Regions from separate parts of the Aeromonas jandaei genome, predicted to be linked through region 1. Evidence: predicted binding sites of a transcription regulator. Region 1 holds the regulator's gene; the other holds the start of a gene.
What was found. Region 1 encodes LexA, which represses DNA repair genes until DNA is damaged. Its sites were predicted from a motif close to ANCTGTNTNNNNANACAGNT; they were not measured.

Region 1 (7,236 bases):
GCTCGGGGAGCGGATATTCGGCCACGAGCCGGCGCGGCGCGATCATCTGCAAGTGGCGCGCTTCGAGATCGCCACCAACCCCCGCTGTCCGGCTGCCGTGGTCTGGGGGCGTCGCTCCCGTCTGTTTCTGGGGCCGTGGCCACTGCTGGTTCACGAGCTGTTTCTGCCTTCTCTCGTTTGTAACAAGGAGCTGGAGTGAATCTGTTGACCAAGGAGCGAGGGCTGGCCTATATGCAGTTGGCTCGCATCGACAAACCCATCGGTACCCTGCTGCTGCTGTGGCCCACCCTCTGGGCACTGTGGCTGGCGGCAGGTGGTGTCCCCAACCTCTGGAATCTCATCGTCTTTGCCGTGGGCGTTTTTCTGATGCGCTCGGCTGGTTGCGTCATCAACGACTATGCGGATCGCGACTTCGATGGCCATGTCAAACGCACCTCCGGGCGCCCGCTGCCGACCGGCAGGGTCGATCCGCGCGAGGCGCTGGCGCTCTTCTTCGTGTTGGCGCTCATTTCTTTTGCCTTGGTGCTGACCATGAACCCGCTCACCATCAGCCTGTCGTTTATCGCTCTGTTGCTGGCGGTCTGCTACCCCTTCATGAAGCGGCTCATCTCCAACCCGCAGTTTGTGCTCGGGCTGGCCTTCTCCTGGTCGATCCCCATGGCTTATGCGGCGCAGGCCAATGCTCTGCCCCTCGTTGCCTGGCTGCTCTTCCTGGCCAACCTGCTCTGGACCATCGCCTATGACACCCAGTACGCCATGGTGGATCGGGACGATGACCTCAAGCTCGGCCTCAAATCGAGCGCCATCCTGTTTGGCCGCAACGACAAGCGGATCATCGGGGCGCTGCAACTGGGCACCCTGCTGATCATGTTGGTGGTTGGTCAGCTGATGGCGCTGGGGGGCTGGTATTACTGGGGATTGCTGGGGGCTGGGGTGCTCTTCGTCTACCAGCAGCGGTTGATCCGCGAGCGCGAGCGTGAAGCCTGCTTCAAGGCGTTTCTCAACAACAACTATGTGGGGGCGCTGATCTTCATCGGCGTGGTGCTCGATTACCTGCTGGCGTGACCTGTTCCCGCGCAAACTCCGATAAAAAAGAAGGCCGCATGATGCGGCCTTCTTTGTTTGCGTTGCAGATCAGAGCTGGTTGCCCGCCTGAATGGTACGGCGGATCTTGTTGCTCAGCAGCGGCACTATGTTATCGGCCAGCGCCTGGAAGCGGCCGAGATCCGGCTTGCAGTCGGAGGAGAAGTAACCCTCCTTGCGCAGGGTGTGGATCAGGGTGCTGAACAGCTTCTGGTCGAAGAACTCGGGGGCGTTGATACCGTGCAAAGTGCCGAGGCGCTCAGCCATCATCAGGCCGTCCGCTTCCAGCTGCTCCGCCTCGATATGGGGCTGGGCCAGCACCCGGGTCAGCACGATGGCGTAACGCTGCAGGGTCTCCTGAATGCTCTCCGCCAGCAGCAGCAGGCGCATCTGGTTGGCCGGGTTGACCCAGTAGCCGCCATCGCGCGCTTCGATCAGTTGCTGGCGCTGCAGTTCGGCCAGCAGGGCATAGACCAGCTCCGGCAGCTCATCCTCTTCATAGCGCAGGAACAGCTCGGTCTTGAGCAGCGGATAGATGTCGATGCAGCGGGCCAGCAGCTCGCTGTGGGAGATCCCTTCACAACGCTCGATCAGGGCCGCAACCAGCGAAGGCATGGCGAACAGGTGGAGGATGTTGTTGCGGTAGTAGGTCAGCAGGATCGCCTGATAGCGGTCCAGACTGATGATCTGGCCCAGCTTGTCCTCACTCACCTCGAACTTGTTGAGCTCCATCGCCTGATCCAGCAGGGTGGCGGCATCTTCGGCCGGCATGGTGCTGTGCGGGCTGTAGGGCACCTGCTTGAGCAGATCCAGATAGGTGTTGAGCTGGGCCTGCAGTTCGTCGCGGGTCAGGGCGTGACGCTCGGCGGCCAGCAGTGCCAGTGCGCTCAGGGTCAGGCCATTGACCGCGGCAGCCCCGTTGATGCGAGTCATCAGCAGCTCGGCCAGTTCGTTGACGGTGCCCGCCATCCACTCCGGACGCTCCTCTTCTCCAATGTGCTGTTTCCAGTCGGGAATATGCTCGCTCAGGTAGCTGTTGAGGGTCAGCGGTTCGCCGAAGTTGACGAAGCCACGGCCATAGTTGCGCAGCTTGCGCAGGATGCCGAGCACCTGCAGGAAGCTCTCTTTCTCCTTGCGGCTGCCCTTGAGCTCGTTGTGGTAGGTGTTCACCTCCATCACGTGCTCGTAACCGAGATAGACGGGCACCAGAGTGACCGGTCTGTCCAGCCCGCGCATCATCGCCTGCAGGGTCATCGCCAGCATGCCGGTTTTGGGCGGCAGCAGGCGACCGGTACGGGAGCGGCCACCCTCGGTGAAGAACTCCACCGAGTAACCCTTGGCGAACAGCAGGTTGAGGTATTCACGAAATACCGTGCTGTAGAGCGGATTGCCCTTGAAGGTACGGCGGATGAAGAAGGCGCCGCCGTGGCGGAAAATCGGGCCCGCCGGCCAGAAGTTGAGGTTGATACCCGCCGCGATATGGGGCGGCACCATCCCCTGGTGATAGATAACGTAGGAGAGCAGCAGGTAGTCCATGTGGCTGCGGTGGCAGGGGACGTAGACGATCTCGTGCCCCTCCTGTGCCAGCTGGCGTACCTTCTCGGCGCCGTTGACGGAGAGCCCGCGGTAGAGCTTGTTCCACAGCCAGCCGAGGAAACTCTCGCCAAGGCGGATCAGCCGGTAGGAGAAGTCGGAGGCGATCTCGTCCATATAGCCGTGAGCCCGCTTCTTGGCTTTCTCGAGGCTGATCCCTTCGCGCTGGGCCTCCTCTTCAATCGCCTGCTGGATCACTTCGGAGTCGAGCAGCTGTTTGAACAGCAGGTGGCGGTTCGGCAGTTTCGGGCCGGTGGCTGCGAGTTGCTGGCGGCTGAAGTGGGTGCGAGCCACCCGCGCCAGTTTGTGGGCGATCCCTTCGTCAGTGCCGTGCTTGTCGGCCATATAGCGCAGGGAGAGCGGCGGCGAGAAGCGCACCAGATTCTCGCGACCCTTGAGGATCACGATGAGCGCCTTCTTCAGCCGGTTCGGCGCCAGACTGCTGATGATGTTCCAGCCGGATGCCTCTTCGCCTTCCCGACCCGGGGCGCGGCCCCAGAACAGGGTGACGGGCACCACCTGGATATCCAGCTCGGGATCCTGCTTGTGCAGATCCAGCAGCTGGTGGAACTCCTGCAGGAAGGGGAGAGGTTTGCTGCGTTTGCCAAACAGGGGAGGCGGACGATCCAGACAGACATAGCGCGGCAGCAGCTGGCTGTTAAGCTCCAGCGGCGTGAAGGGGCCGGGCAGACCGAGATCCTCACAGCATTGCTGCAGGGTCATCAGGTCAGTGATCGAACTGGTCTTCAGGGCGTAGACGATGGGTCTGGCCGGATCCAGATTGAGTTCTGTGATGGGATTTTCCGGCAGGCTCTTGTGATTGACCAAGCCGCTGACCGGCCATTGCAAGATGGCTCTGGAAATCTTCTGTCCTAGGGACATGTGTGTCTGCTCTCCAAAAAAATGCGGCGTGAGCATAGCAAATCGGCGGCCCCTTGTCGCCGAGAGGTACGATGAGTCAGCTGCGCAGGATCAAAACAGCGATAAATGAGCGGTTTGTCGCGACAAATGTCAGCTCTGCCTTGCCTTGGTCACTGCACTGTATATACTGCCAGTGTGCTGTATAAAAAGACAGGTGCCCATTCTATGAAACCCCTTACTCCCCGCCAGGCCGAAGTGCTGGAGTTGATCAAGGCGAATATGAGCGAAACCGGCATGCCGCCGACTCGCGCCGAGATTGCCCAGAAGCTTGGTTTCAAGTCGGCCAATGCGGCCGAAGAACATCTGAAGGCCCTGGCCAAAAAAGGGGTCATCGAGATCATGCCGGGCACGTCCCGCGGCATCCGCCTGCTGCTTGAAGAGGAGGAAGAGGTGCTGGAAGAGAGCGGCCTGCCCCTGATTGGCAAGGTGGCTGCCGGCGAACCTATCCTGGCGCAGGAGCATATCGAGAGCCACTATCAGGTGGATCCTGCCCTGTTCCATCCGCGGGCAGATTTTCTGCTGCGGGTGCAGGGGATGAGCATGAAGAACATCGGCATTCTGGATGGCGACCTGCTGGCTGTGCACAAGACTCAGGAGGTGCGCAATGGTCAGGTGGTGGTGGCTCGTCTCGATGAGGATGTCACCGTCAAGCGCTTCCAGCGCAAGGGTAGCCAGGTGTGGCTGCTGCCGGAAAACGAAGAGCTCTCCCCCATCGAGGTGGATCTCTCCAGCCAGCACCTCACTATCGAAGGTCTGGCCGTCGGCGTGATCCGCAACGCCGACTGGATGTAATTTCCCCTTTGCTATGAGACGGCCTCCTGCGGGAGGCCGTTTTGTTTTGCGCCTTTCCTGTTGGCCTGGCCGCTAGCCCATTGCTGCGAGACTCGATAGGCGTTCGACGAAGGGAGTGGCTGCCAATCATTCATTTCGGATATATGCTCAAATCAGGGTCTCGCCAATAAAGAGACTTCTTGCCATGCGTTGCCGGCCTGTGGCGGGTAATAGGGGCAAATTCAGAACAAGCGTGGGCAATGCACCTTCACGGGATATGAAGGGAGAGGGGGCACCCCTGCCATGGGGCGTCACTCGTGGTATGGCAAGTCGCCGTGCTGCCGGCAGAGTCGGGCAGGCGAAACAGCATAACTTGTCGGTCAGGGAGGACTGGTTATGGCATCGAGATCTCCATGGGATACAGGGGTGAGGGAACTGGCACCGGTATCCTCCATCACCCGTTTTTTCAGAGGCAGCCGGTTGACCTGGTTTTACGGGCTCTGGCTGCACCACAAGGGCTCGCACTGGACGCTCTGGCTGGGTTGCCCGAAAGAGAAGGTGGTACAGTTGGTGCTGCTATTCAAGCGGAGCCATGGTGTTGCCAAGTCGCAGGAAAACTGGTTGGCGCCCGTGATCCCCATCAGTGCCAGAGCGCTCGGCAAAATGCTGCAGCAGAGGCGCATTAACCGCCCGTGAAGGGGATGGATGGCGGCAGAGACCCACAAAACCGGCTCGCTTAAAGAGCCGGTTTTTGTTTTTGTGGTTGCTGCTTAATTGAACCAAACGGTCTGTTCCTGACAGAGCCGTGTACAAGGAGTCTCCAGTTCATGCCCTGCTGGGGTACAATCCCCCACCTGTCTGGCTATCGATGCTGTGTGTACTGAACCGAAAGGGTCTCTTGTTATGATGAAGCTTCGCTATCCTCTGTTGTTTCTGCTGCTGACAGGCTGCCTGATCCTTGCCTTCTATCTCACCCAGCCAAAACGACCGGAGCATGCTGACTACTATCCGGTCGGGCGGGACATCAACAACTTCCAGCTGATCGATGCCGACAACAAGCCATTCACCCCGGCCAACTTGCTGGGACACTGGACCTTTCTCTTCGTCGGTTACACCTATTGTCCCGATATCTGCCCCACCACGCTGGCGGATATCCGCTCCGTCTACGATCAGTTGAAGAAGCTGGCACCGACCACTCAGGTGGTCTTTGTTTCGGCGGATCCCCAGCGCGATGATCCTGCCCGTCTCAAAACCTATACCGCCTTCTTCAACCCCGAGTTCAAGGCGGCGACGGCGCCACACGACAAGCTGTTCCCGTTTGTGCGCAATCTGGGGCTGGTCTACTCCATCGCCAAGGAGGGGGAGAAGGATTACCTGATCGATCACTCCGCCTCCATCGTCCTCATCAACCCCAAGGGCAAGTTGCAGGGGGTATTCCGGCCCAAGGTGGAGCGCGGCCAGGTACCGCTGGTGCAGATGGATAGCATGCTCTCCGACTTCTCCCGCATCCTGAAGCTGACAGGTCACTGAGAGTGACGCACTCTGTTGCCCACTGGTGGCGAGATCCCTCTCGCCACCGCGCCGTCTTTGCCCTCGCCCTGCCGATGGTCTTCTCCAATATCACCACCCCCCTGCTGGGGCTGGTGGATACCTGGGTGATCGGTCATCTCGGGCAGGCCTGGTTTCTCGGGGGCGTCTCGGTCGGGGCGACCCTCATCAATCTCATCTTCTGGCTGCTCGGCTTCCTGAGGATGTCGACCACCGGACTGACGGCGCAGGCGCACGGTGCTGCTGACGGGCGGGCCCAGCTCGATACCCTGCTGCGCGGGTTGGGGCTGGCCGTTGCCCTCGGGCTGGCTCTGCTTCTGCTGCTGTTTCCCCTGCTGCCACGGCTGATTGCCCTGAGCGGCGGCTCGCCCGAGGTTCAGCTCTATGCTGGCCAGTACGTGGCGGTGCGGATCTGGAGCGCTCCGGCGGCGCTCTGCAATCTGGTGATCATGGGTTGGCTGCTGGGGATGCAGGATGCCCGCAGTCCCATGGCGATGCTGATCCTCACCAATCTGGTCAACATGGCGCTCGATGCCCTGTTTGTGCTGGGGCTCGGCTGGCAGGTGCGCGGCGTGGCGGCGGCCTCGGTGCTGGCCGATTACTGCGCGCTGGGGGTCGGCATCTGGCTGGTATCTCGTCAGCTGCGGCAATTGGCGCCGACGGTGTGGCAGGATGGCTGGCAGCGCTGGCGCCAGCTTGCTCCCATGGTGCGGCTGCTTGGCCTCAACCGCGATATCTTCCTGCGCTCCTTATCCCTGCAGCTCTGCTTTGCCTTTATGACTCTGCAAGGTGCCCGGCTGGGCGATGTGGCGGTGGCTGCGAATGCGGTGCTGCTCAACTTCCTGATGCTCATCTCCTACGGGCTCGATGGCTTCGCCTATGCCGTCGAGGCCATGGTCGGGCGGGCCATCGGCTTGCGGGATCGGCACCGGCTGCGGGAGGCCATCCTGCTCAATCTGGGCTGGGCGGCCCTCATCGCCAGCGGTTTTACCCTGATATTTGCCCTCTTCGGTAGCCACCTTATCGGCTATATCACCGATATTCCGGCGGTCGTGGCGGAGGCAACCCGCCACCTGCCCTGGCTGGTGGTGATGCCCTTGCTGGCGGTCTGGTGTTTCCTGCTGGATGGTGTATTCATCGGGGCGACCCGGGCGAAAGAGATGCGCAACAGCATGCTGCTGGCGGCATTTGGCGGTTTCTTCCCGATCTGGTGGCTCTGTCAGTCGTGGGGTGTTGCGGCACTGTGGGCTGCGATGGCGACGCTGATGGTGGGGCGTGGCTTGTCACTGGGGGTCACCTGTTGGCGACTGGAGCGAAGCG
Region 2 (7,236 bases), 1.6 Mb from region 1:
GAAGCCGTACAGTGGACCTACTTCGCCTACCTGGCGGCAGTCAAGTCCCAGAACGGTGCAGCCATGTCCTTCGGTCGTACCTCCAGCTTCCTGGATATCTACATCGAGCGTGACCTGCAAAAAGGCCTGATCACCGAGCAAGAAGCCCAGGAGCTGATGGACCACATGGTCATGAAGCTGCGTATGGTTCGCTTCCTGCGTACTCCGGAATACGATTCACTGTTCTCCGGCGACCCGATGTGGGCGACCGAGACCCTGGCTGGCATGGGCGTTGATGGCCGTACTCTGGTCACCAAGAACAGCTTCCGTATGCTGAACACCCTGTACACCATGGGCCCGTCCCCTGAGCCGAACCTGACCATCCTGTGGTTCCGAGAAGCTGCCGGTCGGTTTCAAGAAGTACTGTGCCAAGGTATCCATCGAGACCTCTTCCGTTCAGTACGAGAACGACGATCTGATGCGTCCGGATTTCAACAACGATGACTACGCCATCGCTTGCTGTGTATCCCCGATGATCGTTGGTAAGCAGATGCAGTTCTTCGGTGCTCGTGCCAACCTGGCCAAGACCATGCTGTATGCAATCAACGGTGGTATGGACGAGAAGCTCAAGATCCAGGTCGGTCCGAAAACCGAGATGGTCAAGTCCGAGTACCTCGACTATAACGACGTGATGGATCGTCTGGACCACTTCATGGATTGGCTGGCCAAGCAATACGTTGCTGCGCTGAACATCATCCACTACATGCACGACAAGTACAGCTACGAAGCCTCTCTGATGGCGCTGCACGACCGTGACGTATATCGCACCATGGCGTGTGGTATCGCTGGTCTGTCCGTAGCCGCTGACTCCCTGTCTGCCATCAAGTACGCCAAGGTCAAGCCGATTCGTGACGAAGATGGCGTTGCCATCGACTTCGAAATCGAAGGCGAATACCCGCAGTTCGGTAACAACGACGCTCGCGTCGATGACATCGCCTGTGACCTGGTTGAGCGCTTCATGAAGAAGATTCAGAAGCTGAACACCTACCGTGGTGCTGTTGCTACCCAGTCTGTTCTGACCATCACCTCCAACGTGGTATATGGCAAGAAGACCGGTAACACCCCGGATGGCCGTCGTGCCGGTGCTCCGTTCGGCCCGGGTGCAAACCCGATGCACGGTCGTGACCAGAAAGGTGCTGTTGCATCCCTGACTTCCGTTGCCAAGCTGCCGTTCGCTTACGCTAAAGATGGTATCTCCTATACCTTCTCCATCGTACCGAACGCACTGGGTAAAGATATGGAAGCCCAGAAAGCCAACTTGGCTGGCCTGATGGACGGTTACTTCCACCACGAATCCAACGTAGAGGGTGGTCAGCACCTGAACGTTAACGTGATGAACCGTGAAATGCTGCTGGACGCCATGGAAAACCCGGAGAAATATCCGCAGTTGACCATCCGCGTATCCGGTTATGCCGTTCGCTTCAACTCTTTGACCAAAGAGCAACAGCAAGACGTCATCACCCGTACCTTCACCGCCGCTCTGTAATCGAGTCGCAGTGAGCAAAAACCGGCGCCAAGGCGCCGGTTTTTTTATGTCCCCATCTTGCCGGATTGGAGGGTTTTGTTAGTCTGCCTCTGCCTCTGCCTCTGCCTCTGCCTCTGCCTCTGCCTCTGCCTCTGCCTCTGCCTCTGCCTCTGCCTCTGCCTCTGCCTCTGCCTCTGCCTCTGCTTGGCATGAGTCTGATTGTGAGGGGCGGGCATGTGCATCATGCCCGTCAAATCAACGTGAATACTCTACCCGGATGGGCAGCATGTCTGGCAGAAACAACAAGGGCCGCACCATGTGCAGCCCTTGTTGTGTCAGATATTGCAGATTGAGCGCGTTAGCTGGCCCAGGTGATGATGTGGTCAATCCATTCACCCGCCTCATCTTCGTGGATCACCTTGCCACGGACGGATTGTCCCGCTTGATGCATGGCTGAACGGCTACCGGTCAGCAGGGGATGCCACTCTGGCAAGGGGTGCCCTTCGGCAAGCAGGCGGTAAGCGCAAGTGGAGGGGAGCCAGTCATACTCGGCAATCTTGTCGTGGGTGATCTGCAGGCAATCCGGTTCTTTCTTGAAGCGGTTCATATAGTCGGAGCACTGGCAGGTTTTGGTGTTGAGCAGGTTGCAGGCTACGTTGGTGAACACCAGCTCTTCGGTATCTTCATCGATCAGCTTGTTGAGGCAGCATTTGCCGCAACCATCGCAGAGGGATTCCCATTCGGATTCAGTCATCTGCTGCAGACTCTTGGTCTGCCAAAAGGGGGCTTGCATCATACCGCTCACTTAATACACCTGATAAAACGCGTGGTTATACCCCTTGTCCCCCGGCATTTCAAGATGAGCGTACCAATGGTGAGAAAATATGAGTGAACTCGATATATTGCCTGGAGCCATAAGGTGCCTGAGTTGGCGTCATGTTCATTGTACCGTCTGCTTTAACCATCTCTTTCCAGACTCTTTGAGTGCCTATCAACTTCACTCGAGTGGGGGTGAAGAAGGTGCTATCAAGAGGAGCTCGACCCTGGCTCAGTGATTGAGATAGATATCCTGTTCGCCATAACTCAATCGTTTACCGTTCACAGCAATACGTTTGGCGCCAAAGAAGCAGGCCAATATGCCTGACTGCTGGCCAAGACGCTGCAATTTTGCGTGATCCAGCTCGATCTGTTCGGGCAGCCAGGTAAAGACCGCTGCACAATGCCCCTGACAAAGGCTGCGCTCCAGTGTCTGTTGCCAGTTCTTGATCTTCGGGCTGTGTACGATCAGCACCCGTTTCGGGTCTATACCACGCTCTTGCAAGCGGTTGGCTGCAGGGCGGCCGGGTGGGGCGATCAACAGGATCCATCCGGTATGGTTGTTACCGATGCGGGTCAATTCATCCAGAAACTGTTCGTCAGAGTGAATACGCACGTTGGCTGTGGCCGATCCCGCTTTACAAAGGATCCTTGTTGGCCATGGACGGCTGATGGTGCTGCTCATTGCGACAGAGGGAGAGTGCAGAGTCTGGTTCATATTCTTTATCCTGTATGAAAATACAAGCTGTATGCACATACAGTAGTTCTGTTCTGGGTACCTGACAAGCTGTTTTTAAAGAAATATGTGATCTCTACGATGTAAAGCTTCTGTAACTGATTGATTTTAAATGGATGAATAATCTATCTAAGGGTGGTGTTTTTTTGTTCTATGGACAAACGCTGGTGTACCACCCATGGTTATACAGGTCGTCAAGAGGAGGAGCCGAGATGGATATCAGCACTTTGCAGCGTCTGGATGCCAACATTTTGCTGGGCATCATCAATGAGAAATTGCGGCTTGAATGTGATGGGCTGGAGGAGTTGCTGGCCTATTACAACATGAGTGAGGAGCAGCTGGCGGTGCGGTTGGGCCAGATTGGATATCACTATGATCCTTTGAGCAATCAGTTCAAGGCACACACCTGATGGTGCAATGCAGGTTTCATATTTGCCTTGTAGCATATATCGGCGCATTGAAATCGCTTTCAATGCGCCGTTTCAGTGCCTATTTTCAAGGATTTTCAAAGCCTGGCAATCGTTGAAAACCTATTCACGTTATTTTATTTTAACTTTAAACATAACCTATTGATAAAGGTGGTTATTTTTTATGAATGGCAACGAGTCAAAGGAAAGGGTTTTCACGCTTTCGGGGCGGTTTTCATCGGTTAAAGTGTGACTTGCGTTAACTTTTAATTGTGCGGCTTTCGTTAGTATTCTCACGCCGGTACATATTTTGAGATAACAACAGCGCCGGTCCCGATCCTCGGGATAACAATTTTATTTGTAACGAAGGAATATGGTTTATGGCTACCAAGAAGAAGACAGACCAGGATCTCCAACTGGATAAAGATCAGCTCAAGGCGAGTATCGTGCGTCACCTGCGTTCTACCTTGGGAACAAGCGAACAGAAAGCCTCTCACGATGCATGGTGGAAAGCCACCGCAGCGGCGGTCAACGAACAGGTTTACGAGCGCCTGACCCGCACTCAGCAGACTCACTTCAAGAAAGATACTCGTGCTATTCACTATCTCTCTGCTGAATTCCTGATGGGGCGTTTGACCTCCAACAACCTGCACAACCTCTCTCTTTACAAGATTTGTGAAGAGGCGCTGAGCGAACTCGGTCTGGATCTGACCGACCTGTGTGAACAGGAGCCCGATATGGCGCTCGGCAATGGTGGCCTGGGTCGTCTGGCAGCCTGCTTCATCGACTCGCTGGCAACCCTGAACTACCCGGCAGTGGGCTACGGTATCCACTACGAACACGGTCTGTTCCGTCAGGAGATCCAGGATGGCCGCCAGATTGAGCGTCCGGACTCCTGGCGTGAATATGGCAACCCTTGGGAGATTTGCCGTCCGGAGTCGGTACAGGAAGTCCCCCTCTATGGCTATGTCGAGACCGTTTTCGGTGATAACGGCGGTCTGAAGAAGGTGTGGCACGCGGGTCGCAAGATCAAAGGGGTGCCTTGGGATATTCCGGTCGTCGGTTTTGGCGGCAGTACCGTCAACATCCTGCGTCTGTGGGAATCCCGAGCCTCCGAGTTTTTTGACTGGGACGTGTTCAACGCCGGTGGTTACATTGACTCCCAGGCAGAGAAAGCACAGGCCGAAACCATCTCCAAGGTGCTCTATCCGAACGATGAGACCGATGCTGGTAAAGAGCTGCGTCTGATCCAGCAGTACTTTTTCTGCGCCTGCTCCATCAAGGACATCATGCGCCGCTACAAGCGGGTGCATGAGAGCGACTTCAGCAATTTCGCGGCCCAGATCGCTATCCAGCTCAACGATACTCACCCCACTATCGCCATTCCCGAACTGATGCGAGTGCTGGTGGATGAAGAGGGGCTGGACTGGGCGGCCGCCTGGGAGATCAGCTATCAGGTGTTCTCCTACACCAACCACACCCTGCTGCCGGAAGCGCTGGAGAAGTGGTCTGTCAGCCTGTTCGAGAAGGTGTTGCCACGCCATCTCGAGATCATTTATGAGATCAACGCCCGTTTCCTGAACGAGCTGGTCGAACCCAAGTGGCCCGGTAACGATGCCATTAAAGCCAAACTCTCCATCATCGAAGAGGGGAGTGTACGCAAGGTGCGCATGGGCAACCTCTGCGTCATCGGCTCTTCCAAAGTGAACGGCGTTGCGGAGATCCACTCCAAGCTGGTCAAGGAAGATCTCTTCCCCGAGTATGCCGAGCTGTGGCCAGAAAAAATGTGCAACGTGACCAACGGCGTGACGCCGCGTCGCTGGCTGCTGGCGTGCAACCCGGAACTGGCTGCACTCTATAACGAGGTGGTGGGCAAGGAGTGGCCGCTGCAGCTGGACAAGCTGCGTGGTGTCGTGAAGTTTGCCGACGACAAAGCGTTTCAGAAGCAGTTTATGACCATCAAGCGGCACAACAAAGAGAAGCTGGTCAAGGTCATCAAGGCGGAAACCGGCATTGATGTGAGCGCCGAGGCGATTTTCGATGTCCAGATCAAGCGTCTGCACGAGTACAAGCGTCAGCAGCTGAACCTTATCCACATCATGGCGCTCTATCGTCGTCTGCTGGCCAACCCGGACTATGACATGTATCCGCGCGTGTTCATTTTCGGCTCCAAAGCGGCGCCGGGTTACAAGCTGGCCAAAGACATCATCTATGCCATCAACAAGTTGGCGGATCGGGTCAACAATGACGCCCGCATTCAGGGCAAGTTGAAAGTGGTGTTCATGCCGAACTACCGCGTGAGCCTGGCCGAGAAGCTGATCCCGGCAGCTGACGTCTCCGAGCAGATCTCCACTGCAGGCTATGAAGCGTCCGGTACCGGCAACATGAAGATGGCTCTTAACGGTGCCATCACCATCGGTACGCTGGACGGCGCCAACATCGAGATCGCGGAAGAGGCCGGTGCTGAAAACTGCGCCATCTTCGGTCTGAACGTGGACGAGGTGAAGGCCCTGAAAGGCCGCGGTTACAACCCGTATGACTTCTACTATGCGAACTCAGAGCTGAAAGCTGTGCTGGACTGGTTTGATACCGACTACTTCACTCCGGGTCGTCCGGGTGAGCTGGCTTCCATCAAGCGCTCCTTGCTGGAAGGGGGTGACCCTTACCTGACACTGGCGGACTTCCAGTCCTACTCCGATGCGCACAAGCTGATCGATACTTGGTATCGCGATCCGGCGCTGTGGGCGAAGAAGGCCATCATCAACTCGGCCACTATGGGCAAGTTCAACTCCGACCGTTCCATTCAAGACTATGTAGAGCGGATCTGGAACCTGAAACGCTGCTCCGTCAACTAACGGTTCACGGCAATAAAAACCCCCGCAATGCGGGGGTTTTGTTTATCTGGGAGGCTAGCTGTTATCAGAGAATATCGCCAACAAAGAAAGCCAGCATCGCCAGCAGCACAGTGAAGACCAGATTCAATGACATACCGGCTTTCATCATCTCTTGCTGGCGGATATGGCCGCTGGCAAAGACGATGGCATTGGGCGGCGTTGCGACTGGCAGCATAAAGGCGCAAGAGGCACCGATAGCGATGAGAACCGCCATGACGACGGGAGAGACGCCCAGCGCTTCAGCCACACCGGCAAAGAGCGGGATCAGCAGCGCCGCGGTCGCGGTATTGGAGACCAGCTCGGTCAGGAAGACCACGAAAGCGGCAAGCAGCAGCAGGATCACGAAAATGTTGGCGTGAGAGAGGACAGCCGACAGATGTTCCGCCAGAAAGGCGCTGGTACCAGTGGCCTTGAGGATAGCGCTCAGGGTCAGGCCGCCGCCAAACAGCATCAACACGCCCCAGTCGGTGTTCTTGTTCACATCATCCCAGCTGGCGACGCGGCTGACCACGATGGCAACGATGGCCCCCATGGCGATCAGGGTATCGAGTTGAGGTATCCCGCCAAAGGCGTTGGAGATAGGTTGCGAACCGATCCACAGCACCACAGTGGTCAGGAAGATAGCAAGGGTAACTTTGCGCTCGCGGGTCCAGTTGATGGTGACATCCTGCAGTTCAACCTTGTGGTTGAGCTGCGGGCGAGTGACCAGATAGAGCAGGGCAATGCCGCAAGGCATCAGGATAATTACGACCGGAATGCCGAACTTCATCCAGTCGGTGAAGCCGATCCCCATCTGGGCTGCTGCAATCGCGTTGGGTGGGCTGCCCACCAGGGTGCCGATACCACCGATGCTGGCGCTGTAGGCGATACCAAGCAGGA

Region 2: the regulator LexA is predicted to act here: its motif matches at 3,064-3,083, upstream of WE862_RS13355 (DUF4250 domain-containing protein).

What each region holds. Positions count from the first base shown of each region.
Region 1 covers NZ_CP149571.1:1,171,531-1,178,766, forward strand. The annotation lists gene WE862_RS05705 (chorismate--pyruvate lyase family protein) at 1-199, shown strand, start outside; gene ubiA (4-hydroxybenzoate octaprenyltransferase) at 196-1,065, shown strand; gene plsB (glycerol-3-phosphate 1-O-acyltransferase PlsB) at 1,135-3,558, opposite strand; gene lexA (transcriptional repressor LexA) at 3,763-4,389, shown strand; gene WE862_RS05725 (hypothetical protein) at 4,849-5,064, shown strand; gene WE862_RS05730 (SCO family protein) at 5,272-5,898, shown strand; gene dinF (MATE family efflux transporter DinF) at 5,901-7,236, shown strand, end outside.
Region 2 covers NZ_CP149571.1:2,816,852-2,824,087, forward strand. The annotation lists partial or broken gene pflB (formate C-acetyltransferase) at 1-1,525, shown strand, start outside; gene WE862_RS13345 (YcgN family cysteine cluster protein) at 1,863-2,297, opposite strand; gene WE862_RS13350 (cell division inhibitor) at 2,553-3,038, opposite strand; gene WE862_RS13355 (DUF4250 domain-containing protein) at 3,269-3,466, shown strand; gene WE862_RS13360 (glycogen/starch/alpha-glucan phosphorylase) at 3,844-6,318, shown strand; gene WE862_RS13365 (SLC13 family permease) at 6,383-7,236, opposite strand, start outside.